DNA from 2 places in the Arthrobacter jiangjiafuii genome. Region 2 is predicted to be linked to the other one. Evidence: riboswitches for the same ligand, from Rfam matches in the RefSeq annotation. Region 2 holds a riboswitch; the other holds the start of a gene.
What was found. Region 2 has a riboswitch for S-adenosylmethionine ahead of KKR91_RS00915 (LLM class flavin-dependent oxidoreductase). Riboswitches for the same ligand answer to the same signal wherever they lie in the genome.
Positions count from the first base shown of each region.

Region 1 (14,424 bases), 1.4 Mb from region 2:
GCCGGTCCGCCGTGCTGCCCGGGCGCTGCGCCGCGGGTCCAGCCGCCCGCCGTGCCCGGAGGGACGCGTCCGCCGGGTCCGGCGCCTGGGGGTGGAGAGCGCGATCGACCCGGCAAGCCGTTGCATCCGCGCGATCTCGGCGTCACTGAGCTCGGCGAAGTTCTTTGAATGCAGGTGCTCCTGGTCGGAGCTGACCATCAGCACCGCGTCCCGCACCGGCTCTCCGGCGGCGCCGTCACCGCCGGGGGTGGCCGGAACCGGCGGCTGGGGGGCATCAGCCTCCGGGCTGTCGGGCGGCTGCACCCGGCGGGCTCGCTCACTAGCCGGACGCGGCCGGGGTTCGGAGCCGACGGCGGGCGCTGCATTGGGGTCACCGCGGCTGTCCGCGGGATCGAGCAGCCCGTCGAACAGGGCCGCGAACACGGCGTCGAACACGGGAATCTGCGTGGCGTCGCGGAGCATTACCACCCGCGCGGTCCAATACAGGTCGCTGCGGCCGGCCGGGGGCACCAGCGCCAGGGCCTGCGCCAGCCGGGCGGACCGGTCCGGGGACCCGCCAATTCCGGCGCGGCGCAGTGCGGTGCCCAGCCCGGCGGCAAAGGCGGCCGTCTCGAAGCGGGGGATTCCCGGCCCCGGCAGCCCCCTCTGTCCTGCCGAAGTCAGCGGCGTTGCCGCATCGCGTTGTTCCCTCATGACGGTCACGGTCCGCCAGCCAGCCAGCCGGAGCCACGCGCGACGGCGAGGTCCAGGTCATCGCGGTTCTTCAGCACTGTTCCCCAGGTGCTGTCCACGGCCGCCGCACTCAGATGTTCCACATCCAGCAGTGCCAGGGCTGACACCCAGTCGATGGCCTCGGAGATTCCCGGAGGTTTGGCCAGATCAAGGCTCCGCAGCCGGCCCAGGGCATCGGCGGCTTCCAGCGCCAGCGGGCCGCGGGCAGCCGGGACGCGGCGGCGGATGATCTCGGCGACCCGTTCCGGGGCGGGGTAGTCAATCCAGTGGTAGAGGCAGCGGCGGGTCAGTGCGTCGTGCAGGTCCCGGGTGCGGTTCGAGGTCAGGACCACGATGGGCGGAAAGGCGGCCCTCACGGTTCCCAGCTCCGGGATGGTCACAGCTGCCTCGGCGAGCAGTTCGAAGGTGAAGGCCTCGAATTCGGCGTCCGCCCGGTCGATCTCGTCCAGCAACAGCACCGCCGGCCGTGGGCCGGGATGCTCGAGAGCCTGCAGCAGCGGCCGCCGGAGCAGGTAACCGGCGTTATACAGATCCGATTCCTGCACCGTGGTGCCGCCTGCCTCGGCGACCCGGATCCCCAGCAGCTGGCGGGGATAGTTCCATTCGTACAGGGCCTCGGCGGCGTCGATGCCCTCGTAGCACTGCAGCCGGTAGAGCGGGGTGTCCAGCAGGGTGGCCAGGGCCTTGGCGGCCTCGGTCTTGCCGACGCCGGGCTCGCCCTCGAGCAGGATCGGCTGGGGGAGCCGGACCGCCAGGAACAGCGCGGTGGCCAGGCCCGGGTCCGCCAGATAGTCGATCCCGTCCAGGGCATCCGCGAGCGACCCCGCATCCGGAAAGAGGTCAGCCGGAGCACCCGGGCGTGAATCCGTCCCGGCGGCCGCTGTCTCAGGAGAGGGCTGCATAGCGGTCCGGCTCAGCAACAAAGGCCAGACGGCAGCTGGGAGAGCAGAAGTACGTCACGACCCCTCCCGCCGTGGCCTGCAGCGTGCCCGCGGCGACGGTGACGTGCATGCCGCAGACCGGGTCCACCGCCTGCGTGCTGCCGGCCAGTGCTTGGTCGGCGGGTTCCGCGTGGTCTGTGCTCTCTGTGCTCTCTGTGCCCTCGTCCCGGGCCTGAGCCCGGAGCGCGGTGAATTCGGCCAGGATGGACAGTGCCGTTTCGGCCGGGGTGCGGGCGCCCAGCGGCAGGCCGGCGGGACTGTGGATGCGCTGCCGCGCGTCGTCGTCGACGTCCAGCGACGCGAGTACCGCTGCCGCCCGCTTGGCGCTGGCAACGAGGGCGATGTACGGGACACCGGCAGCAAGCGCGGCGGCGAGTGCGGGTTCCTCGTCCTCGCCGTGGGAGGCAACGATGACGGCGGCATCCCCGGCGGCCGGTGAAGCGGCGCTGCCGTCCGCCAGCTCGACATCAAGGTCCAGGCAGGCGCCCAACGCGCGCAGTGCGCGGGCCACCGGAGTGTCGCCGAAAACGAGCAGGTGGGGTGCGGGCAGCTGCGGCTGCAGGAAAATTTCGATGGCTCCTCCACTCAGGCAGGGGTTGGATACTTCCACCGCACCCTCGCCGGCGGTGCGGGACGGTGCGCCGGGCAGCACCCGCAGCAGCAGCGGTTCGCCGCTGGCCAGGGTCTGCAGGCCGTAGTCACGCACGGAGCCCTGCACGCAGTGGCCGCCCACGAACCCGTGCAGGGTGCCGTCGGCGTCCAGCAGCGCGGTGTCCCCGGCCCGGGCACTGGCCGGGCGCTCAGCTCGGACCACCGTGGCCCGCACATAGGGTTCGTTCCGTGCCTCGTGCGCCAGCGCCCGCTGGGCGAGGTCTGCGGGCAGATCGTTCATCCTTGGTTTCCTTCGGGTCGACGGGATGGGGTGGGGCTGGGCGGAATAGGACGGGAGGCGAAAGGACGGGACGGCGAAGGACCGGCTTAGATCGGCGGCGTCGCCCGGCCCTGCATCGCGGCCCAGACCCGGGCCGGGGTGCAGGGCATGTCCATGTGCGCCACGTTGAACGGGGCCAGGGCATCCACCACGGCGTTGACGATGGCCGGCGGCGAGCCGACCGTGGCGGATTCACCCACACCCTTGGCGCCGATCGGATGATGCGGGGACGGGGTGACGGTGTGGCCGCTTTCCCAGGTGGGCACCTCCATAGCGGTGGGGATGAGGTAATCCATCAGCGACCCGCCCAGGCAGTTGCCCTCGTCGTCGAACTCGATGATCTCCATCAGCGCCATGCCCACGCCGTCGGCCAGCCCGCCGTGCAGCTGGCCCTCGATGATCATCGGGTTGATCCGGGTGCCGCAGTCGTCCACGGCCACGAACCGGCGGACCTTCACCCGGGCAGTGCCCGGATCAATGTCCACCACGCAGATGTATGCCCCGAACGGGAAGGTCAGGTTCGGCGGGTCGTAGGTGACTTCGGCATCGAGGTTCCCGTCCACGCCGTCGGGCAGGGTGATAGTGCCGTGCGCACCCATGGCGATCTCGGCCATGGTCTTGGCGGCCGAGGGATCGCCCTTGACGAACCAGCGTCCCTTCTCCCATTCCAGGTCCTCGGGACGGGTCTCCAGCATGGCCGCGGCGATGAGCCGGGCCTTGTCGCGGATCTTGCGGGAGACCAGCGCCACCGCGCCGCCGCTGACCGGGGTGGAGCGGCTGCCGTAGGTGCCCAGCCCGAACGGGGTCTGGTCGGTGTCGCCGTGCACCACGTCGATGTCCTCCGGCGGAATGCCCAGCTCCTCGGCAACGATCTGCGCGAAGGTGGTCTCGTGGCCCTGCCCCTGGCTCTGCACGGAGATCCGCACCACGGCCTTGCCGGTGGGATGGATCCGCAGCTCTGCGCCGTCGGCCATGCCAAGGCCCACAATGTCCATATGCTTGCGCGGACCGGCACCCACGGTTTCGGTGAAGAACGAGATCCCGATGCCCATCAGCTCCCCGCGGGCCCGCTTCTCCGCCTGTTCGACGCGCAGTTCGTCGTAGCCAACCATGTCCAGGGCCTTGCGGAGCGCCGGTTCATAGTTGCCGGAGTCGTATTCCCAGCCGGTCTTGTTCTTGTACGGGAACTGCTCGGGCTGGATGAAGTTCTTCAGCCGCAGCTCCGCCGGATCCATGTCCAGCCGCTGCGCCAGCATGTCCACCAGCCGTTCCACCAGGTACACCGCTTCGGTGACGCGGAAGGAGCAGGCGTAGGCCACGCCGCCGGGGGCCTTGTTGGTGTAGACACCGGTGACCTTGCAGTGGGCGGCTTCCAGGTCGTAGCTGCCGGTGAAGATGTGGAAGAAACCGGCCGGATACTTGGTGGGCTGGGCGGTGGCGTTGAAGGCGCCGTGGTCGGCCAGCACGTTGGTGCGCAGGCCCAGGATCCTGCCGTCGGCGGTGGCGGCGATCTGCCCCTGCATGATGTAGTCCCGGGCGAAGGAGGTGGACATCAGGTTCTCGGAGCGGTCCTCCACCCACTTCACCGGCCGGCCGGTCACGATCGAGCCCACCACGGCCAGGATGTAGCCGGGATAGATCCCGACCTTGTTGCCGAAACCGCCGCCGATGTCGGGGGAGACCACCCGGATTTTGTGCTCGGGGATGCCGGCGACCATGGCGAACAGGGTGCGGTGGGCATGCGGGGCCTGGGAGGTCTCGTAGAGGGTGAGCTTGCCCTCCACCGGTTCAAAGTCAGCGACCGCGCCGCAGGTTTCCATCGGCGCCGGATGCACGCGCGGGTAAATGATCTCCTGGTCGACGACGACGTCGGCCCGCGCGAACACGGCGTCCGTCTCGGCCGCGTCCCCGGCCTCCCAGTCGAAGATGTGGTTGTCGGTGCGGCCCGGCAGCTCGTCCCGGATGACGGCGGCGTCCGGATCCAGGGCGCGGCGGGCGTCGATCACCGGGGGCAACGCCTCGTACTCCACCTCGATCAGTTCCAGTGCGTCGCGCGCGGCGTAGCGGTCTTCCGCGACCACGAAGGCGACCTCCTGGCCCTGGAAGCGGACCTTGTCGGTGGCCAGCACCGCCTGCACATCGGCCGAGAGCGTGGGGGCCCAGGCCAGGTTCAGGGCTTCCAGGTCCTTGCCGGTAATGACCGCCACCACCTTCGGATGGGCCAGCGCCTCGGAGGTGTCGATGGAGACCAGCCGGGCATGGGCCAGGGGGGAGCGGAGAATCGCGCCGTGCAGCATGCCCGGCAGCACGATGTCGTCCACATAGTTCCCGCGGCCGCGGACAAACCGCGGGTCCTCCTTGCGCTGGATCCGCCCGAAACCGATCGGACGGTCCGGGCTGTCGGCGGCGTGGTTGGCTTCCCGTTCCGGAGTCAGTGTCATGGCTTGGTGTCCTCCTCGCTGGTCACGCCGTCAGCTCCGTCGCCGGCAGCGGTGACGTTCGCGGCGGTCTCCGGAATGTCCCGGATGTCCACATCGTTGGCGAATTCGCCGTCGTACCCGCTTTCCACCCCAAACCCGTCCGGCTCCGGATGCTCGGCCGCCCACTGAATGGAGCGGACAATCGTGGTGTACCCGGTGCAGCGGCAGATCTGCCCGGAGATGGCCTCGCGGATCTCGCCGTCGTCGGGCGCCGGGTTCTTATCCAGCAGCGCGCGGGCGGTCAGCATCATCCCGGGGGTGCAGAAGCCGCACTGCAGTCCGTGTTCGGCCATGAAGCCCTGCTGCACCGGGTCCAGCCGGCCGTTGGTCTCCAGGCCCTCGACGGTGCGGATGGAGTGTCCGTCGGCCATGGCGGCCAGCACCGTGCAGGACTTCACCGGCTCACCGTCCATCAGCACCACGCAGGCACCGCAGTTGGTGGTGTCGCAGCCCCAGTGGGTGCCGGTCATGCCGAGGTTTTCCCGGAGGTAGTGCACCAGCAGCACCCGGGGTTCGGCCTCGCCGGTGACGTCCGTGTCATTGATGTTCATTCGGATTTCCACAGTGGTCAGCGCTCCTGGGGGACGGCGCGGTCACAGGAACGGGTGAGCACGCGGCGGGTGAGTTCTTCGGCGAGGTGGCGCTTGTAATCGATCGGCCCGCGGGTGTCCGCAACCGGGTTGCAGGCGGCCGCGGCCAGGCGGGCGGCTTCATCGATGACGGCGGGGGTGGGGGGTTCGCCCAGCAGCACTTCTTCCGCTGCCGTGGCGGTGCCGTCCAGCCCTACCGCGGTCAGCCCGATCGAGGCGGCGGAGATGGTGCCGTCCGGTAAGAGGGCGACGGCGGCTCCGGCGGCGGTGATGGCCCAGTCACCGACGCGACGCTCCACCTTTTCGTAGGAGCTGCCCTGTCCGGGGACGATCGGGAAGCTGACTTCGCAGAGCACTTCGTTGGGAGCGGCAGCGGTTTCGTAGGCGCCGCGGTGGAACTCATCCATGCTCAGCCGGCGCTCGCCGCCGGGTCCGCGCAGCAGCACCTCTGCCCGCAGGACCGTGCAGACGGTGGAGAGGTCCTCGGCAGGATCGGCTTGGCAGAGCGAACCGCCGATGGTGCCGCGGTTGCGGACCACCGGGTCCGCGATGAACCGTTCGGCCTCGGCGATGATCGGGAACAGCCGCCCGGTTTCGGAAGATTCCAGCAGCGTGGTGTGCCGGGTCAGGGCGCCCACGCGCAGCCGGTCCGGTTCCCGGACGATGAAGTCCAGTTCGAACAGGTCGTTGATGTCGATCAGCCACTCGGGCCGGGCCAGGCGCAGTTTCATCATGGGCAGGAGGCTGTGGCCGCCCGCGACCAGCCGGGATTCGGGTCCGTAGCGGTCAAGCAGGGCGATTGCGTCCGCCACATCGGCGGCACGCGCGTAGTCAAATGGAGCCGGTATCTGCACGATATCCCCTTTGATATCCGTTGCTGTGCCCGCTGTTCCCCCAGGGCAGTGCCGTAGGCACCGTGAGCAGCGCTGTTTCGCAAGGTTGCTCCCCGCTCGAGGGGGTGTCAATATCCTCCTAAGCGAAAGGTTATGACCTGTGCCGATGACACTGAGCCAGCTGCGGACATTCGCGCTGGTGGCCCGTCTCGGGTCCCTCCGCGCCGCGGCACAGGAACTGGGCATCAGCGAGCCGGCTGTTTCTGCGGCATTAGCGGCGCTGCGCACCGACCTGGGGGATGCGCTGGTGGTCCGGTCCGGTTCCGGCATCGCGCTGACTCCAGGCGGGCGGGCCCTCGCCGGGTATGCGCAGGAGATCGTCGGGCTGGCCGAGCAGTCCCGGCGCGAGGTGGCCCGTGCCGCGCAGGACGGCGCGGAGCTGCGGATCCTGGCAACCCCGGCGTTTGCCGAGCATGCGGCCGGTAGGCTGCTGGAGGCCTATGCACGCCGCCATCCCGGCCCTGCGGCCCGGGTGGTGGTGGATGCGGCCGACGACGCCGGTGCCCTGCTGGGCGAGCGGGCCTACGACATTGCGCTCGGTATCCGGCCGGCCCGCAGCAGTACCCCGCTGCACGCGCTGCCCTTCCTGCGCTACCGCCGGATCCTGGTGGCGGCCGCCAACCATCCGCTGGCCGCGCTGCCGCCGCCCCGGGTGCCGGGGAAGGCACTGACGCAGCGCTGGTTTTCCGGACCCTCCGCGGGCGGTCCGTTGGAGGAACAGCGCTGGTTCGCGAACCTGCCCGCGGTTCCGGAGCTGGTGCAGCTGGACAGCGAAGCCGCAGCGCTGGCGGCGGTGCGCGCCGGCGAAGGGCTGATGCTCGCCGTCGCGCACGTGATCCGGCACGATCTGGCCTCCGGAGGCCTGGTCCAGCTGGGGTTTCCGGGCACTCCGGTGTCCGGCATGTGGTGGGCCAGCACGCTGCTTCCCGGCCGGGTCCCGGCGGCGGCGGATGCGCTGCTGCGCTTTGCCGGCAGCGCCGAGGCCACCGAGGCGATGATGGCGGCGGGCGGGCCGCGCGGGCTGGTGCGCCGCGGGACGCAGGTCCATGTGGCGCTGTGGAGCAGCCGGGTGTCAGGCAAAGGTTAAAGCGCGAATCCAGGAGGCACAGCATGGAACCGACCGCCGCCAGCGTCAGCGACTTCATCGACGGCGTGACCTCGCCGCCGCGGAAGCGCGATGCACACACCCTCGTCGACCTGATGAGCCGGATCACCGGAGAGCAGCCCGCCATGTGGGGGCCGACCATCGTTGGTTTCGGCAGCTACCACTACAAGTACGCCAGCGGCAGGGAGGGCGATGCCGTCGCGGCAGGCTTCTCGCCGCGCAAGGCAGCGACCACGGTGTACCTGCCCGACGGCGTGGGCGCCTACACCGCCCAACTCGCCCGGCTCGGCGCCCACACCACCGGCGCAGGCTGTCTTTACCTGAAAGACCTGAGCAAAATTGACCTCGGGGTACTTGAAGACATCATCACCGAGTCCTATCAGCGCGTAACCGCGGGAACCTTCGGGCAGCGCGCCGCTGATCCGGGTTCCTGAGCTACGGCCTACTCACGCACGGCGGCAACGGCTTCAATTTCGACAAGTTGGTGGTCGTAGCCCAGAACTGTCACACCCAACAGCGTGCTCGGCGCATCGTGGTCGCCGAAGGCATCCCGCACCACCTCCCACGCCGCGACCAGGTCCGCCTGGGACGTGGTGGCCACCAGCACCCGGGTGCTGATGACATCCGTCAGTGAAGCGCCCGCAGCGGCCAGCGCCGCCGCGAGGTTTGCCATGCACTGCGCGGCCTGGCCGGCGTAGTCGCCCACAGCCGCCGTCGAGCCGTCTGCTTCCAGCGGACAGGATCCGGCGAGAAAGATCAGCCGGCTGCCCGCGGGTGCCGTTGCGGCGTACGCATACTCCGCGGTGTCGGAGAGCTGCGCGGCACGGATCAGGGTCACGGCTGACGGACTGGTTTCATGCTGCACGGGGGCCTTTCGCAGGGGACGAGGATGCGCGGACGGGTGGGAACTGCAAGAAGACAAGCGAGCCGATCCTCCCACACGCGCAACAGCGTCCCTACCGCCACCGTGACGCAACATTTCGGCATGTGACCCGCTCCGACGCTCTCTTACGTCACGGAACGTCGTTTTTTGCGCCCTGCCCCGGCCCGCCTAGCCTGATACCAGCAATCAAGAGTTCCAGCCATCGGCCCTGGCCGGCTGGACAGCAACCCTCTCGCCGCAGCGGGGTGCTCCAGGTGAAGATTGGGCCGGCAGGACACCTCCTGGCGGCAAGTACGGCGCCAGACGCTGCCCGGAAGGCTGCGCTGCGTCCTGTCACAGGAGAACACCATCATCATGAACACCCGCAGGAGAATCCTCAGCATCACCGCAGTTCCGCTCCTCGCCCTGTCGATGGCTGCCTGCAGCTCGGCCGCCGGAGACGATGGCGAAGGCACGGTGAAGATCGGCGTCGTCGGCGCCAGCGACCCGTACTGGGCCACCTATACCGAGGCAGCGAAGGCAGAGGGGATCGACGTCGAAATCCTGGACTTCGCCGAGTACACCCAGCCCAATCCGGCGCTGACTGAAGGTGAACTGGACCTGAACCAGTTCCAGCACATCGTCTATCTCGCCCGCTACAACGTCTCCAGCGGAGAGGATCTGACCCCGGTCGGCTCCACCGCGATCTATCCGCTGGGCCTGTATTCCACTCAGTACGACTCCGTGGAGGACATTCCCGAGGGCGCCACGGTGGCCGTGCCGAACGACGAGAGCAACCTCGCCCGCGGCCTGCTGGTGCTGCAGTCCGCCGGCCTTCTCACCCTGGACGGCGGCGGCAGCCCGTTCTCCACGCTGGAGGACATTGACGAAGGCAAATCCAAGGTCAAGGTGACCACGCTGGAAGCCTCGCTCACGCCGACGTCGCTGCCCGACGTCGCGGCCGCCATCGTCAACAACGACTTCGTGGAAGACGCCGGACTGAAGGCCGCCGACGCGATCGCCCAGGACGACCCCTCCGATCCGGCGGCCATCCCATACGTGAATATCTTCGCCGCACGGGCCGGGGAGGAAACCAACGAGACGTACGTGAAGCTGGTGGAGATCTACCAGGACACACAGTCCGTTGAGGACGGTGTGCAGGAGGCCTCCGGAAACACGGCAGAGTTCCTCAAGGTTCCGGTCCAGGACCTGAAGACCTCGCTGGCGAAGGTCCAGAAGGACATCGAAGCGCTGGGCTAGGAGGAAACCGCCATGGCACTCATCTCGCTGCAGAACGTGTCTAAAACCTATCCGCCGGCCCGCAAGGGCGAACCCGCCGTGACCGCCCTGCGGGACATCAACCTGGAGATCGAGGCGGGGGAGATCTTCGGCATCATCGGCTATTCCGGCGCCGGCAAGAGCACCCTCGTCCGGCTGATCAACGCGCTGGAATCCAGTACCTCCGGAGACATCACCGTGGACGGGCGGCAGGTCTCCGGGGTGCCGGAGCGGAAACTTCGCACCCTGCGCCTGGACATCGGCATGATCTTCCAGCAGTTCAATCTCTTCAACTCCAAAACGGTCCGCAACAACATTGCGTACCCCCTGCGCGTGGCCGGCCGGAGCACTGCCGAGATCGCCGCCCGGGTGGAGGAGCTGCTGGACTTTGTCGGGCTCGCGGACAAGGCCGGCAGCTATCCCGAGCAGCTCTCCGGCGGGCAAAAGCAGCGCGTCGGCATCGCCCGGGCGCTGGCCGCGTCGCCGAAGATCCTGCTCGCGGACGAAGCCACATCAGCCCTGGATCCGGAAACCACCCATGAGGTGCTGGCCCTGCTGCGCCGGGTGAACCGGGAACTGGGGATCACCATAGTGGTGATCACGCACGAGATGGACGTCATCAAGAATCTGGCCACCCGGGTGGCGGTGATGGACGGCGGCCGGATCGTGGAACAGGGTGAGGTGTTCGAGGTCTTCTCGAACCCGCGCCAGGCCTCCTCACGGAAATTCGTCTCCACCGTGGTCCGTGGCGTCCCGTCACCGGATGAGCTGGATTCCCTGCGCCGGCGGCATCCCGGGCGGATCGTCACACTCTCCTTCCGTGACGGCGATTCCTCCCAGTCGGAGGTGTTCCTGGAACTGGCCCGTGCCGGAATCGGCTTTGAACTGGTCTACGGCGGCATCAACGACATCTCGGGCCGCGCATTCGGCCACCTAACCCTCGCCCTGACCGGGGAGGACGCCGCGATCGACGGCGCCCTCGCCGCCGTCGGGCACGGACTCAAAGTTGCGGAGCGTTTCTGAGATGGACGACCTGATACCCCTGACCCCGCAGCTGTGGGCCGCCGTCGCCGAAACCCTGTACATCGTGGGCCTGAGCCTGCTCTTCGGCGGGCTGGGCGGGCTGCTGATCGGGCTGGCCCTCTACACCACGCGCAAGGGCGCGTTACTGGCGAACCGGGCGGTGTTCGGCACCGTGAACGTGCTGGTGAACATTTTCCGGCCGATTCCGTTCATCATCTTCCTGGCCGCGGCGCAGCCGCTGGCCCGGTCGGTCACCGGCAGCGGAATCGGCAACAACGCCATCATCTTCACCCTGTCGCTGGCCGCTGCCTTTGGCATCAGCCGGATCGTGGAGCAGAACCTGCTGACCGTCCAGCCCGGTGTCATCGAGGCTGCCCGGTCGGTGGGGGCCGGACGACGGCGGATCATCGCCACGATCCTGATCCCGGAGGCGCTGGGCCCGCTGATCCTGGGCTACACGTACATCTTCGTGGCTCTGGTGGACATGTCGGCGGTGGCCGGCTACGTGGGCGGCGGCGGGCTGGGCAACTTCGCGATCCAGTACGGCTACCGGCAGTTCAACCCGGTGGTGACCTGGGCCGCCGTCGCCGTCATTATCGTGCTGGTCCAACTGGTGCAGTTCCTTGGAAACCAGGCGGCCCGGAAGGCGCTGCGGCGCTAGGCCCAGGAGGTGGTTGCGTGCGGGGCTACCCGATGCGGTAGTCGAGAATGAGGTAGCCGTTCGGTGAGATCACATTGTGGAGCGGGGTGAGGGGGACCGGCGGCAACCCGTCCAGGAGCCTTCGCCCCGTGCCCGCGACGGTCGGCGCCACCACGAGCCGGAGCTCGTCGGCCACGCCCGCGGCCAGCAGTGCCTGCGCGACCGAGATGCTGGCGTGCACGCCGATGTCGCCCCCGGGGAGGTCCTTCAGATCGCGCACGAAGTCGACCAGCTCTCCGTCGATGGCACGTGCGTTGGCCCAGCCGGAGCCGAGCGGGGTGGACGTCGCCACGTACTTCGGAACGGTGTTGATGAAGGAGGCGAAAGGCTCAATTTCGCTGCCCGGCCAGAACCCGGCCCATTCCTCGTAGCTGCGTCGGCCCAGGATCACGGCGTCCTGAGCTGCGATCCAATCGGCGTTGGCGGCGTCCACGGCGTCGTCCCATTCCGTGAAGAAGGGCTGCGGGTTTTCGGCGACACCGTCAAGGGACAGCAACTCACACACGACTACTTTTCTCGGGCTCATGACGCTTCACCCTCCGGTGTAGGCTGCGCCGCGGAGTTGTGGACCAGGGCAGCGGCGGCGGCGCCCGCCACGGCCATGCTAACGGAGGCGATCACCAGGGCCACACCGAATCCCGCAAGTTCTGCTTCATCCGGGGAAGTGCCCGCGGCTCCCGCAGCGGAGGCAGTCCGTACGGCAATACTGACGAGGATGGCGAGGCCGAGGGCCGCGCCGGCATGCGTCATCGTGGCTTGAATGCCCGAGCCAAGACCGGCGTCCTGCCCGCTGACGCCGGACAGCGCCGCCGTCGTCATGGTGGGCATGAGGATGCCCTGGCCGAGACCGACAGCCGCCATGCTGGGGAGCACCTGCGGGAAGTAGCCGGCATCCGGTGCCAGGAGCACGGCGGTCAGTCCCAGGCCCACGGCGGTGACGGCGCAGCCCGCCGTCAGGACCGCCCGCAGGCCCAGGCGGGGGATCATGGCCGAACCGAGGGCTAGCCCCGCACCGATCGCGATGCCGATTGGAAGGTAGGCGAGCCCCGCGACCAAGGGCGTGTAGTGAAGCGTGCCCTGCACATACAGGCTCAGGATGAACAGGAAGGATCCGAAGGCGGCCGCATTGACCAGTGTCACGGCGTTGGCGGTGAGCCGGGTCCGGTTGGCGAAAAAGGCCGGCGGGATCAGCGGGCGGCGGCTGCGGGACTCGATGAGGAACATCAACACCAGCAGCAGGACGCCGGCAACGAGCGGAACCACGACCGCCGGGGCGCTCCAGCCTGCTTCGGCTGCCTGCAGCAGGGCGTAGATGACGCCGGCCAGTCCGATGGTTCCGGCGAGCACTCCGGTGAACTCGGGCCGCGTGGCCCGCGTCATCCGGCTCTCGCTCAGCAGGCGGGGTCCCAGGACGAGAACCACGAGAACCACGGGAAGGGCGATGAGGAAGACGTAACGCCAGTTCAGCACGTCCGTGAGCACACCCGAGATGACGGTTCCGGTCACGCCGCCGATCCCGGCGAGTGCGCCCCAGATGCCGAAGGCCTTGGCGCGTTCCGTTGTCTCGGGGAAAAGCACGACGATGAGGGCCAGGGCGGCGGGGGCGGCGATCGCATCACCCATGCCTTGGATCACCCGCCCGCTAACCAGGACCCAGCCAGCCGGGGCCAAACCGGCCACAAGGGAGCCCGCGGCGAAGACGACGACACCGGTGAAGAACATCCGCCGCCGGCCGGCGAGATCGGCGATCCGCCCGCCCAGGAGCAGCAGCCCGCCCGCGGTCAGCGCATATGCGTCGACGACCCAGACCAGGTGTGTTGGGCCCAGGTTGAGGTCGGCGCCGATGCGGGGGAGGGCGATGTTCACCACGGTCAGGTCGAGGACGAGCAGGAACTGCATGGCAGCCAGTACTGCCAGGGCCTTCCACCGGCGGGGATCGGCCGGTGTCGCGGCGGCCTTCGGGGTGGACCGCTGTTCAGAGGTTGCCATGGCGGCCACCACCGGTTTCCCGAAGGGTCCGCCCGGTTTCGAGAAGGCTCTTCAAATCGCGCAGCATATAGGGATGGCCTCCGCCGGCACCGAGGGACTCGAAGTCCCCGCTGACCACAGCGGCCATATGCGGAGCGCCACGGAGATCGTGCGTGACGGTCAAGCGGGAACGGCCATCCGCGAGGCGCTCGATCTCGTACCGCACCTCGGTGGCAGGTTCCTGCGCCGAGTCCGGATCCACCAGAAAGCGCATTTCCGTCGCCAGCAAAGTGGGCGGGTCGTAGGCAGTCACGACACCTTCGATGATGATGTCCGGCGCGGGAATTGTGCCGTCTCCGGCGACCATGCGCAGGTGCGGCGGTTTCTCGACGAGGTAGCGGCCTCCCACCCGCGGCTCGACCACGGCACGGCCGCCATAGCCATACCGTTCCGTCCAGCCGGGCTCGGTGATGGCTGCCCAGATGCGCTCGGGTGCGGCGGCGATCTCGATCCTGTAGATCTGCGTCGTCCGATGGCGGCCTGATGCGGTCAGCTCTTCGTCGCGTAACCGCGGCACAACAGGAGTGTCGTCAGTCATGGTTCGCCCTCCAATGCCTCTTTCAGCTCGGACAGCGCCCCCACGCGCCCGGCCGTGTACTTGTCGATCCAGCGGTCGTGGATAAGGCGGATGGGCACAGGATTCAGGTAGTGCAGCTTCCACCGTCCGGATTTTTTGGTCGTGATGAGTCCGGCCTCCTCAAGGACACCGAGATGCCGCATCACGCCGAACCGGGTGAGTTCAATGCCGCTCATCAGTTCCGCAAGACTCTGCCCGTCGCGGACAAACAACCGATCCAGCAGCAGCCGCCTCGTCGAGTCGGCCAGAGCTTTGAATACCAGTTCGTCCTCATCGATCATGCG
Region 1 covers NZ_CP076022.1:1,562,742-1,577,165, forward strand. The annotation lists gene KKR91_RS07340 (vWA domain-containing protein) at 1-693, opposite strand, end outside; gene KKR91_RS07345 (AAA family ATPase) at 699-1,634, opposite strand; gene KKR91_RS07350 (XdhC family protein) at 1,618-2,565, opposite strand; gene KKR91_RS07355 (aerobic carbon-monoxide dehydrogenase large subunit) at 2,652-5,045, opposite strand; gene KKR91_RS07360 ((2Fe-2S)-binding protein) at 5,042-5,635, opposite strand; gene KKR91_RS07365 (FAD binding domain-containing protein) at 5,653-6,528, opposite strand; gene KKR91_RS07370 (LysR family transcriptional regulator) at 6,674-7,654, shown strand; gene KKR91_RS07375 (DUF1801 domain-containing protein) at 7,678-8,106, shown strand; gene KKR91_RS07380 (RidA family protein) at 8,115-8,537, opposite strand; SAM riboswitch class IV at 8,740-8,855, shown strand; gene KKR91_RS07385 (MetQ/NlpA family ABC transporter substrate-binding protein) at 8,910-9,794, shown strand; gene KKR91_RS07390 (methionine ABC transporter ATP-binding protein) at 9,807-10,835, shown strand; gene KKR91_RS07395 (methionine ABC transporter permease) at 10,837-11,496, shown strand; gene KKR91_RS07400 (dihydrofolate reductase family protein) at 11,522-12,061, opposite strand; gene KKR91_RS07405 (MFS transporter) at 12,058-13,524, opposite strand; gene KKR91_RS07410 (SRPBCC domain-containing protein) at 13,511-14,101, opposite strand; gene KKR91_RS07415 (ArsR/SmtB family transcription factor) at 14,098-14,421, opposite strand.
Region 1: it holds a riboswitch for S-adenosylmethionine, as region 2 does, so the genes downstream of both, KKR91_RS07385 (MetQ/NlpA family ABC transporter substrate-binding protein) here and KKR91_RS00915 (LLM class flavin-dependent oxidoreductase) in region 2, are expected to answer to the same signal.

Region 2 (14,424 bases):
AAGGCAAAGGGCGGCCAGAGATTCATGTACCGGCGGACGATGCCCGGCTTTGCGGTCAGAGCTTTCACGCCCTCACTCTAACCAGTCTGCGCACGCCTTCCCGCACGCCTCGGATCTACCCTCTGACCGGGGAGCTTTCTGTTGTGAACTTGTCTGCGCGGGAAACGCTTGCGTAAACTGAGTAAGCATACTTACTATCTGTTCTGGGCGATGGAGATAGCAATGGAGTTTTCCGTCCGGACCTTGAACTGGAGAAGCGAAATGTCGACGCAAGCAAGATCCGAAGGCGCGGCCGATCCTGCGCCGGACACCTACGTCCCGTGGTGCACCCACTGCGCGACGGATGAGTACCTGATTATCGAATCCGTCGAACCGGCAGCCGGCAAGGATGCGGCAGAGTTCCTGGAGATCAGCTACACCTGCTCGGAGTGTGACCGTTTTTATGGCCACCTCGTCCGGCACTCGCCCGTCTGGGCACGCCGGATCAGCGCTGACAGCATGGACGCGGAGTACATGCACTGCGGCGAGCCGATGAAACCCAAGGACACCACCTCGGTGTCGATTTTTGAACCGCTCCACACCGGGTCAATGCCCGCCGTCTCCGAAGTCCAGCTCGACACCACCGTGCTGCGGTGCCGCTGCGGCTTCCAAATGAGCGTTCCAGCCTGATCTGATGCCCCCTCCGGGCGTTTGCTTTCTTCTGCTCCGGGCCGCCCTCCTTTCCTTGGATGGCGGCCCGGAGCTTTTTCGACCCGACAGGAAACGACGCAAAAGGACGACCGCGGCAAACGCCGCTAGACTGGAAAATGCAAGCTCGCGGAGCGCTGAATCAGCGTGAGACGGCAGGGTCCGCGGCCACCCACTTTCTCTTACAGGAGTTGCCCGGATGCCCCGGATCGTTGTTGACGTCATGCCCAAACCCGAAATCCTCGATCCGCAGGGCAAGGCCATCGCCGGCGCCCTGCCGCGGCTGGGCCTGACCGGTTTCACCGGCGTCCGCCAGGGCAAGCGCTTTGAACTGACCGTAGACGGAGACGTCACTCCCGAAATCCTCGAGCAGGCCCGCACCGCAGCCGCCACGCTGCTGTCCAATCCCGTCATCGAGGATGTCACCCGCGTTGAAGTAATCCCGGAGGCCTGATTTTGAGCACTCCCCTGATCGGCGATTTCGCCGTTGCGCCCGCCAACGACGCGTTGCGGGCCGTCCGGATCGGCATCATCACCTTCCCCGGCACCCTTGACGACCGCGACGCCGCCCGTGCGGTCACCCTCGCCGGCGGCACCGCCGTCGGCCTCTGGCACAACGAAGCCAACCTGCAGTCGGTGGACGCCGTCATCATTCCCGGCGGCTTCTCCTACGGCGACTATCTGCGGGCCGGCGCCATTGCCCGCTTCGCCCCACTGATGGACATGGTGGTGGACGCCGCGAACGGTGGCATGCCCGTGCTGGGCATCTGCAACGGCTTCCAGATCCTCACCGAGGCGCACCTGCTGCCCGGCTCGATGATCAAGAACAACCACCTCAAGTTCTCCTGCGCGGACCAGCTGCTGCGCGTGGAGAACAACACCACGGCCTGGACCTCGGCGTATGCCAAGGATTCCGGCATGGTCATTCCGCTGAAGAACCAGGACGGCCAGTATGTGGCCGACGAGAAGACCCTGGACGAGCTCGAGGGCGAGGGCCGCGTGGTGTTCCGCTACGACGGCGTCAATCCCAACGGTTCGCGCCGGAACATTGCCGGCATCACCAACGCCGCGGGCAACGTCGTCGGGCTCATGCCGCACCCCGAACACGCCGTCGAGGCAGGCTTCGGTCCGGATTCCTCCGCCTACGGCGAGGTCGGGCTGGGCTACGGCACCGACGGCCTGGGCATCTTCACTTCAGTACTCACCTCGCTTGTTGCCGGAGGCAAATAAATGACCGTTTCCGCAGCCTCCACCGAGGCGAAGAAATTCCGCATCGACACCGTCGAGCATGCAGCCGCCACACCTGACACCGAGCTGCCCTGGGCCGAGCTGGGCCTGAAGGAAGACGAGTTCAACCGCGTCGTCGAGATCCTGGGCCGCCGCCCCACCGCGGCGGAACTGGCCATGTACTCGGTCATGTGGTCCGAGCACTGCTCCTACAAGTCCTCCAAGGTGCATCTGTCGCAGTTCGGCGAGAAGGTCACCGAGAAGATGAAGGAACACCTGCTGGTGGGCATCGGTGAGAACGCCGGCGTGGTGGACATCGGCGAGGGCTGGGCGGTGACCTTCAAGGTCGAATCCCACAACCACCCCTCCTTCGTGGAGCCCTACCAGGGCGCCGCGACCGGCGTCGGCGGCATTGTCCGCGACATCATCTCCATGGGTGCCCGCCCGGTCGCCGTGATGGATCCGCTGCGCTTCGGCGCGATCGACCATCCGGACACCGCCCGCCTGGTGCACGGCATCGTGTCCGGCATCGGCGGCTACGGCAACTCGCTCGGCCTGCCGAACATCGGCGGCGAGCTGGTCTTCGACTCCGTCTACCAGGGCAACCCGCTGGTCAACGCCCTGGCCGTGGGCGTCATGCGCCACGAAGACATCCGCCTGGCCAACGCGTCGGGCACCGGCAACAAGGTGGTGCTCTTCGGCGCACGCACCGGCGGCGACGGCATTGGCGGCGCCTCGGTGCTGGCCTCGGAGTCCTTCGATTCCACCAAGCCCTCCAAGCGCCCCGCCGTCCAGGTGGGCGATCCGTTCGCGGAAAAGGTCCTCATCGAGTGCTGCCTGGAACTGTTCAAGGCCTCCGTGGTCGAGGGCATCCAGGACCTGGGCGCGGCCGGCATTTCCTGCGCGACGTCGGAGCTGGCCTCCAACGGCGACGGCGGCATGCACGTCGAGCTGACCAACGTGCTGCTGCGCGATCCCACCCTGACCCCGGGCGAAATCCTGATGTCCGAGTCGCAGGAACGCATGATGGCCGTAGTGACGCCGGAGAACGTCGAGGCGTTCGAAGCGATCATGGCCAAATGGAACGTGGAGTTCTCCTGGCTCGGCGAGGTCACCGGCACCGGCCGGCTGGTCATTGATTGGGCTGGCGAGACCATTGTCGACGTCGATCCCAAGACCGTGGCGCACGAAGGCCCGGTCTACCACCGTCCGTTCCACCGCCCGCAGTGGCAGGACAAGCTGCAGGCGGATTCCTTCGCCGGCGACCGGCCGTTCGGCAGCGAAGCCATCAAGGCCTCCATCCTGGAGCTGATGGCCTCGCCGAACCTGTGCGACAAGTCCTGGGTCACCAACCAGTTTGACCGTTATGTCCAGGGCAACACCGCACTGGCGATGCCCGACGACGCCGGCGTGATCCGCGTGGATGAAACCACCGGGCTGGGCGTGGCCATCTCCACCGACGCCAACGGCCGCTACACCTACCTGGACCCGTACGAGGGTGCCCGCCTGGCCCTGGCCGAGTCCTACCGCAACGTCGCCACGTCCGGTGCGACGCCGCTGGCCGTCTCCGACTGCCTGAACTTCGGCTCCCCCGAGGATCCCGAGGTCATGTGGCAGTTCGCCGAGGCCGTCCGTGGCCTGGCCGACGGCTGCCAGGAACTGGGCATCCCAGTCACCGGCGGCAACGTCTCGCTGTACAACCAGACCGGCGGCGTCGCCATCCACCCGACCCCGGTGGTCGGCGTGCTGGGCGTGTTCGACGACGTCGCCCGGCGCACGCCGTCGGGCTGGCGTGAAGACGGCCAGGCGATTTACCTGATGGGTGCCACGAAGGACGAGCTGGACGGCTCCGAATTCGCCAACCTGCGCGGCCACCTCGGCGGCCGCCCGCCGGCAGTGGACCTGCAGCGCGAGAAGCTGCTCGGCGAACTGCTGGTCAACGCCTCCCGCGACGGCATGATCGACGCCGCGCACGACCTCTCCGAAGGCGGCCTCGCTGCCGCCCTGTCCGAGATGGCACTGCGCTTCGGCGTGGGCGCCCGGATCGGCTTGGATGAGGCCTGCGAGCGCGACGGCGTGGACCTGTTCACCATGCTGTTCTCCGAATCGCAGTCCCGGGCCGTGGTCTCCGTGGCGCGCAGCGAGGAGGTCCGGTTCAAGGACATGTGCTCCGCCCGCGGCTACGCGCACATGCGCATTGGCGTGGTGGACACCGAGATCGGCGCCCTGGACTTCCAGGGCCACTTCTCCCTGCCGCTGTCCGAGCTGAAGGAAGCCCACGAAGGGACCCTGCCGAAGCACTTCGGCTAACCCTCTTCCACACCAGCGCTTTCTACACACCAGCGCCATGAAGGTGCGTCTCCCCAGGGGAGGCGCACCTTTTGCTGTCTCCCCTGCCCGCTTTCCATCAAAATCCATGCCGTGTGTCACAGTAGAGCCGGATCACGTGCACTGCGTGCCAATACGAGGAGGAAAAAGTTGGGGACTTTTATCACCGTCATTCTGATTTCCCTGTTCTTCGGGTTCTGGGCTGCCCTGGGTGTGCTCCGCCTGAACAAGGGACGCGAGCTCAAGAAGCTCCGCCGCGACTCGGCCACTGACGGGCGGGTGCGCTTCCGCCGCAAGGGTGTCATCGGCCTGATCGGGCTGATGGGGTTCATTGCCCTGTGCATCGGCGCGTTCGCCGCCCTGACCCTGTACTTCGAGGTGAACCGCTACGTGGGGATCGCCATCATGATCTTTGGCATCAGTTTCGGCCGCCAACTGTACTTGAACAAGCTCGGGGAGCCGTTCATGATCGTGGATGCCAGCGGGAAGCAGCTCGACGTCAAGCCGGTCCCGGCGCTCAAGGACGGCGATCCGTCCGGTGCGCCCGCGCCGGTACAGGCGCCTGTTGTGCCGCCGTATCCGGGCTTCGACCAGAATCCCCAAGGCACCGGCGGATACGCCCGCAAACCCTAGAAACCACAGCCGCAGTCCGGAGACCAGCCGCAGGGTAGGGGCCCCGGCTGCGGCCTGTGGCAGTTACTGCCGGGATGCCCGGCACGAAAAGATTTTGCTCACTAAATAGAAGCAGAATGCGCCCGGGCGTGCACAATTGGCCAGTGACCATCACCCCTGAACATGCAGTGCCGCCCGCGGAAAACTCCGCTACGGCCACTGGCATCACCACGAACCACCTGCAGCTGGACCAGATTTCCAGCACCGAAGCGGATGCCCTGATCATCCAGCACCGGCTCCCCGACTGGGCCGACGACTTCCCCCAACCCATGGATTGCGACGCCGCCCGGCAGTTCTTCGAAGAGGGCGTGATGGTTGCCGCCGGGGACGCCATGGCCACCCGCCTCCTCCGCGAGCGCACCACCGCGGAAGTGGTGGGCACCATCGGTTTCCTGCCGCTGCCCGAACCCGGCGCCGTCGAGGTGAGCTACAGCGTGGTGCCCTCCCGGCGCGGAAGGGGCTACGCCACCGAAGCCTTGGTTGCCGTGGCGCACAACGCATTCGAGCACCCGGAAATCACCATGGTCACGGCGTCCACCGAGGCGGACAACACCGCGTCACAGGAACTGCTGCTGACCGCCGGGTTCCTCCCGGTGGAAGGCCCCGGCCTCAGCCTCAATTTCGTCCTGCGCCGCCCCCAGTTGCCCGAAGACACAGCTCAGGCGCCGGCAGCCAGCTTGTAGGCGGCAGTGAGGTAGCGCCGGGTGAAAAAGGCCTGGACCCGCCGGTTGGCGAAATCCCCCGCCGCCAGGACCCGGTTCGCCGGACGGCTGTACGCAGCCACCCGGAACGAGAGCTTCCCTTCCCCGTCCAGCTCCGCGTAGAACCCCTCTTCACCCTGCTCCGGATGCCCCTTCAACGTGCCATAGCCAAAACCGGCCCGCTGCCCCACCACCGGAGCTCCGCCGTCGTCGAGCGCAGGCTCCTCGGCCCAGAGCACCCGGCACGGCGCGTAGTAGCGCAGCGGCCCGATGCCCACCCCGGAAGCCATCTCGACGCCCGGCGCGGCGCGGGGCGTGGAGACGGCCACCCGCAAACCGGCCCGCCGGTGCAGGTCCCAGTCCAGAATGCCGTTGGCCAGCCGCAGGAATCCGGCCGCCGGATCCGGGATGTCGAGCTTTTCGCGGCGCAGCACCAGCCGGTAGCCGTCCGGCCAGCGGCCGGTGAGCGGCTGGGGGTACGGCCGGCGGGTGTGTCCGGGGTCCGGATACGTCAGTTCCGGGCTCATCCTTCCGCCAGCCCCTTCCAGGCCAGGGACTCCCGGTCCCTGCGGGGCAGCGAGGCGACCACCAGGTCGTAGGAGTCCTCCACCAGGTCCCGGACCAGGCCATCCTCCAACCCGTCCAGGCGCACCGAGTTCCAGTGTCTCTTGTTCATATGCCAGGCGCCGGAAATCTGGGGATGGGCCGAGCGCAGCTGCAGCGCCAGCTCCGGCTCGCACTTCAGGTTGATGGTCAGCGGGGAACCGGACAGATCACACAGCGCGAACATTTTGGCCTTTCCTCCGGCAGCCTGGACCTTGAACACGGAAAATTCCGGGCCGAACGGAAAGTCCTCATAAGCACCCGGGAACCGCAGGCATACCTGTTTCACTCCCACCGCATCCATCATCCGAGCCTAGTCCGCTGCCACCGGGCCCGCAGCACTAGTGCGAAAATGAAGACATTGCAAGTATCCGGCGGCCCGCCAGGAGGCGCGCGGGCCCGACTTTGGAGGACTAATTGGCTCGTACAGGACATCGTGACAGGCTTGCCGCTGCTACGGAAAACGCCGCGGATTCGAAGAGTTTTGAACGTGCCGCCCGTGTCGGCTACGTCGCCAGTGGCCTCATGCACCTTCTCATTGGAGTGATTGCCCTGCAGATTGCATCCGGCGGCAGCGGCAGCGCCGATTCTTCCGGCGCGGTGGGTGCACTGGCCGGGCAGCCGGGCGGACTGGCCCTGCTCTGGGTCTGTTTCATTGGTTGCCTCACGCTGGCCGTCTTCCAGTTCTCGCGGATCTGGATGGACAGCCGGGGCCTGACCGGACGGGAGCTGTGGCAGATGCGGGCTTCCGCTGCCGCATTGGCCGTCTCCTACGGCGCCATCGGCATCACGTTCGGCACTTTTGCCCTGGGCGGCGGCAAGGACAGCAGCCAGAGTTCGGCCGGCTGGAGCGCCAAGCTCATGGCCCAGCCCGCCGGCGCGGTCCTGCTGGGAATCGTGGGCCTGGTCATCGTCGGTGTGGGCGGCTACTTCGTTTTCAAGGGCGCCAGCCGCCGCTTCCGCAAGGATCTGCAGGCGGTTCCCTCCGGCACGTGGGAACACGCCGTGACCATCACCGGTGTCCTCGGCTTCATCGCCAAGGGCTTGTCACTGGTCATCCTGGGAGGCTTCGTGATTGTTGCGGCCGTGGCCGCCGATCCGGAGCGCTCCACCGGGCTCGACGGCGCCCTCCACGCCCTGAGCGGGCAGCCGTACGGCGGGCTGGCGCTGGGCATGGTGGGCGTAGGGCTCATCTGCTACGGCCTGTACACCGGGATCCTGCAGGCCTGGTTCGCCAAACTCTGACCTGAGCTGGGGAACCTCACCGTCCGTAGAACCTCACAAACGGTAGGCCGGAGCCTCAATGACGGGGCAGGTGTCCATCACGACATCCAGCCCGGCAGCGGCGGCACGGGCGGCCGCGGCCTCGTCGATGACGCCCAGCTGCAGCCAGACGGCCTTCGCGCCCACGTCGATGGCCTGATCCACGACGTCTCCGACCCGGGTGGAGTTCACGAAGCAGTCAACCACGTCGATCGTCCCGGGAATCTCGCTGAGCCGCCGGTAGCCCTTGTTGCCGTGCACGTCGTCGCCCTTCAGGCTCACCGGGATGATCTCCATCCCCAGATGGTCCTGGAGGTATCTGGAGACGCCCACGGCAGGGCGCATCGGATTATTGGAAAGCCCGACGACGGCCCACCGGCCCTTGTTGCGGAGGAGACGTTCGACTACTGCGGGGTCGTTGACATGTGCCACTGTGCCGTCCTTTTCCAGGTGCCGGAATAAAGCACCAGCCTACGCCCGGAGGCCGTTGGCCTTGCCGTCCGCGGGCCCAGACGACCGCCACAATCCCGTCGCTGCCGGTGGCCGGCAGCGCCTTTGCCTTCTCGGTCACGGCACACTCGGCCCCTGCCACGATCGTGGCGGGGTCAGTCCAAAAATGACTCGATCGCGTCGGCCAGGGCGGCGTCCGGGACGCTGGCCGTGTCACCCTCCAGCAGCTGGAACTCCCCCTCGTCCAGCGCATCCGCGGCGCGGCGGGCCAGGTTCTGCGTCTCATCGCCGCTGGTACTGCCGGCCAGGACAAGGACGGGCACCTGGACACCGCCCAAGCCCTCCAGTTCTGTCTGGAGGAGCAGCAGTTCATCCTCACCCTCGTCCGGAGTCAGCGTCGGCTCAAGCGCCACCACCCTGGTGATCACGGCGGATTCCTCGGCGGCACGCAGTGCCAGGAAAGCTCCGGAGGAAAACCCGTAGAGGCTGGCCGACCCTCCGGCCACCGCCACCACGGCCAGCAGGTCATCGACGTCGGACTCGGCGGTGTATTCTTCGCCCATCCCGCTTTCCCCCACGCCACGCCGGTCATATGTGTAGACCGTGTGGTTCTCGGAGAGCAGGTCGGCAAGGACCCGGGTACTGGAGCTGCTGCGGTCTGCCAGCAGCGGATTGACGATCACGAGCGGAGGACCGCTGCCCTGCCGGGACCACGCAATGCGCGTTCCGTCAGCGGAAAGGGCGATACCGGAGGCACCGGGTGAGCGTTCCATGGCAGGCTCCTGGTCACTGGGGAAGATGGCCCGGGTAGGGTGCACGGACACCTTTCAAACGTAGGAGCCCGCCGACCGGCGGTCAATGCCAGCCGCCGCAGAACGGGCCGGAGCCCGGCGGTTAATTCACCGCCGGCTGCAGCCTGAATGAGGCACCCCGGTGTTCCGGGGGCAGCCTGTCACCCCGGTCGAAGAGCTTGTTGCGCAGGGTCCCAGGCGCGTATTCGGTTCTATAGGCGCCGCGCTTCTGCAGTTCGGGCACCACAAACTCCACGATGTCCTCAAAGGTGCCCGGCGTGATGGCGTAGGCCAGGTTGAAACCGTCGACGTCGGTCTCCTCCACCCAGCGGATCATTTCCTCGGCGATTTCCGCACCCGAACCGACCATCCGGGGACCGAGCCCGCCGATGCCCACCGAGTCGGCGATGTCGCGCACCGTCCAGGGTTCGCCGTCGTCCTTGGGCTTTTGGAAGTTCGCGGCTGAGGACTGGATGGCGTTGGACTTCACGTTGCCCAGCGGCTCGTCCAGGTTGTAGGTGGACAGGTCCACGCCCATCCAGCCGGACATCAGGGCCAGGGCGCCCTCGTGGCTGGTGTACTGCTGGTAGTCCTCGTGCTTGGCGGCCGCCTCTTCGGGGGTGGCGGCCGTGATCACGGTCATCAGCGTGTAGATGCGGATGGAGTGCCGGTCCCTGCCCGCTCCCTCCGCGGCATCGCGGATTTTCGCGACGATGGCCTTGAGCTTTGCCTTGGTGGGCGCTCCCACGAACACGGCCTCGGCGTTGCCAGCGGCGAAGGCGATCCCGCGGGGAGAGGCCCCGGCCTGGAAGATCACCGGGGTGCGCTGCGGCGAGGGTTCGCTGATGTGGATGCCGGGGACCTTGAAGTACTTGCCCTCGTGGTTGATGTCGTGAACCTTGGCCGGATCGGTGAACACGCCGGCCTGTTTGTCGCGGACGACGGCGCCGTCCTCCCAGGAGCCTTCGAGGAGCTTGTAGATGACCTCAAGGTATTCATCCGCGTGGTCGTAGCGCTCGTCGTGCTCCAGCTGGTCTTCGGCGCCCAGGTTCCGCGCGGCGGAGGGCAGGTAGCCGGTGACCACGTTCCAGCCGACCCGCCCGTTGGTGAGGTGGTCCAGGGTGGAGAGCCGGCGGGCAAACGGATAGGGGTGTTCGTAGGCGGTCCCCGCGGTCACCCCGAAGCCGAGGTGCTCGGTGACCAGGGCCATGGCGGAAACCAGGAGCAGCGGATCGTTCACCGGAACCTGCGTGCCCTGCCGCAGCGTGGCCTCGTTGGATCCGCCGTACACGTCGTAGGTCCCGAGCACGTCGGCCAGGAAAATGCCGTCAAAGAGGCCCTTTTCGCAGGTTTTCGCCAGGTCCGCCCAGTAGCGGATGTCCGTGTAGTCGGCCGAACGGTCCTCCGGGTGGCGCCACAGGCCCGGAGACTGGTGCCCGACGCAGTTCATATCAAAGGCGTTGAAGCGGATTTGGCGCCGGGCACTCTCTTTTGCCGGGGAAATGCTCAAGTCGGCCGGGGAAGGGATCTGTTCGGGCATGGGACAGCCTTTCGGAACGGGACGCCCCAGGGGAACGCCGTACTTGCCGTCCGCGGACGCGGAACGGCCGGATCCTCATCTGGGGCACCCCGCTACGGAGAAGAGGGTTGCCGCCCAACCAGCCAGAGCTTCGCGTTGGGACTCATGATCCTTCAGGTCCAGTATTGGCACGCCAACTGCCCGTGGGGGAAGAACGTGACCTTTTGTGAACCGGCTGCCTCAGGCCAGGAACTGGTTGATGGCCGCGGCAAGCGGCTCGTCCTGGACCCCGTGCCAGCTGCCGTCCAACACCTGGAGGCGGGCATCGGCCAGCGCCTCGGCGGTTTCCCGCGCCCATTCCTGCAGCCGGGCATCGCTGCTGCCGCTGACCAGCACCAGCACCGGTACCCGGATGCTGCCGAAGCTCTCCAGATCTGCGTCAGCGTTGAGGGTCAGGTCGTAAGCGATCGTATGTGCCGCCGGGGCAAAGGCCCCCACGTCTGCCGCCGCGATCATCTCCTCCGGTACCCCGATGGAACGCTGGAATACGCGCACGGCCTCGTCACGGTCCCCGGCCGCTATCAGCTGCGCCAGCTCCCCCCGGATGTCCGGGCCGTGGTCCACTACCCGGGACAGCGGGGGCTCCAGGGCCACCACTGAGCTCACGGCCGCGGAGTCGGCAGCCGTCATCAGCGCCAGCACCGCACCCGAGGAAAACCCGTACAGATCCGCAGCTCCTCCGGCCACCCCGATGACGGCCAGCAGATCGTCAATTTCGCGGCTCGGCTCATATTCCGCGCTGCTGTCCCCGCTCTCGCCCTTGCCCCGCCTGTCGTACGTGTACACCGTCCGGTTCCGCGCCAGCAGTTTCGCGATGCCTGCGGAGACTGATGTGGTGCGGTCCATCAGCACGGGATCAACGATTACCAGCGGCGGTCCGGATCCCTTGCGTTCCCATGCAATCGAGGTGCCGTCCGGGGATAGCACCGTCCCTGACGCAGCGTCGGCCATGGCTGTCCCTTCCCGGGAATGTACGACGGTCGGAAGACCCTGCCGGCTCCCCCACTTGGCAGGTTAGGAGCCAGCCCTGTGCCGGTCAACACCTCCGGGCCCCACGCCGGACGCAGTTCCGCAGAGAGTCGAAATATTACGGGCAGGACTTGCCCGTTTCCTCAATGGCGCGTTTAGTGGCTCTTGACCATCCCGAGCGGCTGAGAGACCTGGATCAGTGAAGCCGCAGCAACCCTGGTTGCCGTATTTCCTCCTTGAGGTACGGCAATAACGAGGACAACACCGCAGGAGGCCCTAACCGGCCCAAGGTGCTTTCCGTAGGGTGCTACTGCCAGGACCGATGGAGAGTTAACATGACTGCCTTGGCTTCGCGCACGCCTGCCACCCCACCGCCCGCCAGTACTGTGGGTCCACCCTCCGGCTCTGCCCTTCCCGTCACCTTCGCCCAGCTGAGCCGCAGCTTCGGCACCGGCCAGGCCGCCCACCGGGTGCTGCGTGACATCACCTTCGAGGTTTCCCCCGGCGAGGTACTGGCCATCCTGGGCTCCAGCGGCTGCGGAAAGTCCACGCTGCTGCGTGCCGCAGCCGGGCTGGATGCCGCCAGCAGCGGCGAGGTGCTGATCAACGGAACGGCCGTCCGCGGCATTGATGACCGGTGCGCCGTCGCCTTCCAGGAACCCCGGCTGCTGCCCTGGCAGACACTGCAGGCCAACATTGCCATGGGCCTGCCCAAGGGCATGAGCGCGAAAAACGGCAAGGCCAAGGTAGCCGAACTGCTGGAGCTGGTGGAACTGGCGCCCTTCGCCAAGCACCGCCCGCGGGCCGTCTCCGGCGGCATGGCGCAGCGCGCCTCCCTGGCCCGGGCGCTGGCCCGTACCCCCGGAGTGTTGCTGCTGGATGAGCCGTTCGGCGCGCTGGACGCCCTGACCCGGCTGAAGATGCAGGACCTGCTGCTGTCGGTACACAAAGCCACCCCCACCACCGTGCTGCTGGTAACCCACGATGTGGACGAGGCCCTCCAACTGGCGGACCGGATCATCATCCTGGGCAAGGAACCCGGAACGCCGGGAGCCACCATCACCGACACCATCACCGTGCCCGGACGGCGGCCCCGCGCCCGCGCCTCGGCCGACCTGGCCCGAATGCGCGGCGAGCTCCTGGCCCGCCTCGGCGTCGACCGCCACTAGCGCCTCCGCCGCCGCAAGCCGGCAGTACCCCGCAGCACCACCTTCCGGGCGCACTGCCCCGCTGCCCCATCCTGCTCCTCCGGTTATTCCGTGCGCGTTCCGCGCACCCATCCCTGCCTTCGCATAGAAAGAACTCCAATGAACAGCCGTTCCCACACCTCTTCCCCCGCCCGCCGGACTATCCCGTCCCGCGCACCGGCCACAACCCTGGCCGCGGCAGCAGCCACCGCAGCGCTGCTGCTGACCGGCTGCGTCGCAGGTGAGGACACCGAACCTGCAGCGAACGCCGGGGCGGCCGACGGCGGGACCCTCACCATCGATTTCGCGACCTACAACCCGCTGAGCCTGATCATCAAGGACCAGGGGTGGCTGGAGGAAACCCTCGCCGAGGACGGCGTCACCGTGGAGTGGGTGCAGTCTGCCGGGTCCAACAAGGCCAACGAAAACCTGCGTTCCGGGGCGATCGACGTCGGATCCACCGCCGGCTCCGCAGCCCTGCTCAACCGCGCCAACGGCTCGGAAATCAAGGCCATCGACGTCTTCTCCCAGCCGGAGTGGTCGGCGCTGGTGGTCGGCGCGGATTCCGCAATCACCTCTGTGGCGGATCTGAAGGGAAAGTCGGTGGCGGCCACCAAGGGCACCGACCCGTACTTCTTCCTGGTCCAGGCCTTGGAGGAGGCCGGGCTGAGCCTCTCCGACGTCACGGTGGAGCAGCTGCAGCACGCGGACGGCCGCACCGCCCTGGAAAACGGTTCAGTAGACGCCTGGTCCGGGCTGGATCCGATCATGGCCGGAGCCGAGCAAAACGGCGGCCAGCTGCTCTACCGCAATCTGGACTTCAACACGTACGGCGTCCTGGCCGCTAACGAAGCCTTTCTCGCGGAGGATCCGGAACAGGCGCAGGCAGTGGTCAACGCCTACGAGAAGGCCCGTGCCTGGGCCGCCGAAAACCCGGAGGAAACGGCGCAGATCCTGGCCGACGTCGCCGGCCTGGACCTCGAGGTGGCCCGGACCGTGGTGCTGGAACGGAGCAACCTGGATGTGGATCCCACCCCCGGCGCCGCACAGCGCAGCGTGCTGGAGAAAATCGGACCCACACTCGTGGAAACCGGTGACGTGAGCAGCCAGGCCCAGATCGACACCGCCCTGGACAGCCTCTTCGACGACTCCTTTGTGCGCCAGACCGATCCCGACGCGGTGAAGGAATCCTGATGCCTTCCACCGACAACTACTCTTCGACCGAGGGCGCCTCCGCAGCCGCAGTCACGGCCGGAACGACGGCGGCCGCCGCACCCGCCGGACCCGTTCCGGACGCCGCGGCAACCGGTCCGCTCTCCCGCCGCTGGATCCGGCTGGTCCTGGGTCTGGTGGTTCCGGCGCTGCTCCTGGCCGCCTGGCAGCTCAGCACCGCCGCCGGCGTCTTCACAGCGGTCCAGCTGCCGTCGCCTGCGGCCGTCTACACCGCCGCCCTTGACCTCATCGACCGCGGCCAGCTGGGCCTGCATATCGCCATCTCCACCCAGCGGGTCCTCATCGGGTTCGCCATCGGCGCACTGCTCGGCCTGGCCCTCGGCGCCCTGCTGGGACTGTCCCGGCTGGCCGAGATCCTGCTGGGCCCGGTGGTCGGCGCGCTGCGCGCCGTGCCATCGCTGGCCTGGGTGCCGCTGCTGATCCTGTGGCTGAAAATCGGCGAGGACTCCAAGATCACGCTGATCGCCATCGGCGCGTTCTTCCCCGTGTTCACCACCGTGTCCCTGGCCCTGCGCCACGTGGACCGGAACCTGGTGGAAGCGGCCCGCGCCTTCGGGCTCAACGGCCTCAGCCTGCTGCGCACCGTCCAGCTGCCGGCCGTTGTTCCGGCGGTGTTCTCCGGGCTGCGGCTGGCACTGGCACAGGCCTGGCTGTTCCTGGTTGCCGCCGAACTCATCGCCTCCTCCATGGGGCTGGGCTTCCTGCTGATCGACTCGCAGAACAACGGGCGCACC
Region 2 covers NZ_CP076022.1:174,108-188,531, reverse strand. The annotation lists gene KKR91_RS00975 (DUF4442 domain-containing protein) at 1-68, opposite strand, end outside; gene KKR91_RS00970 (hypothetical protein) at 262-669, shown strand; gene purS (phosphoribosylformylglycinamidine synthase subunit PurS) at 887-1,141, shown strand; gene purQ (phosphoribosylformylglycinamidine synthase subunit PurQ) at 1,141-1,917, shown strand; gene purL (phosphoribosylformylglycinamidine synthase subunit PurL) at 1,918-4,224, shown strand; gene KKR91_RS00950 (hypothetical protein) at 4,393-4,875, shown strand; gene KKR91_RS00945 (GNAT family N-acetyltransferase) at 5,019-5,597, shown strand; gene KKR91_RS00940 (DUF1990 family protein) at 5,573-6,142, opposite strand; gene KKR91_RS00935 (MmcQ/YjbR family DNA-binding protein) at 6,139-6,522, opposite strand; gene KKR91_RS00930 (DUF1206 domain-containing protein) at 6,636-7,463, shown strand; gene KKR91_RS00925 (CoA-binding protein) at 7,497-7,913, opposite strand; gene KKR91_RS00920 (alpha/beta fold hydrolase) at 8,087-8,704, opposite strand; gene KKR91_RS00915 (LLM class flavin-dependent oxidoreductase) at 8,826-10,262, opposite strand; SAM riboswitch class IV at 10,297-10,412, opposite strand; gene KKR91_RS00910 (alpha/beta fold hydrolase) at 10,482-11,252, opposite strand; gene KKR91_RS00905 (ABC transporter ATP-binding protein) at 11,606-12,439, shown strand; gene KKR91_RS00900 (aliphatic sulfonate ABC transporter substrate-binding protein) at 12,578-13,651, shown strand; gene KKR91_RS00895 (ABC transporter permease) at 13,651-14,424, shown strand, end outside.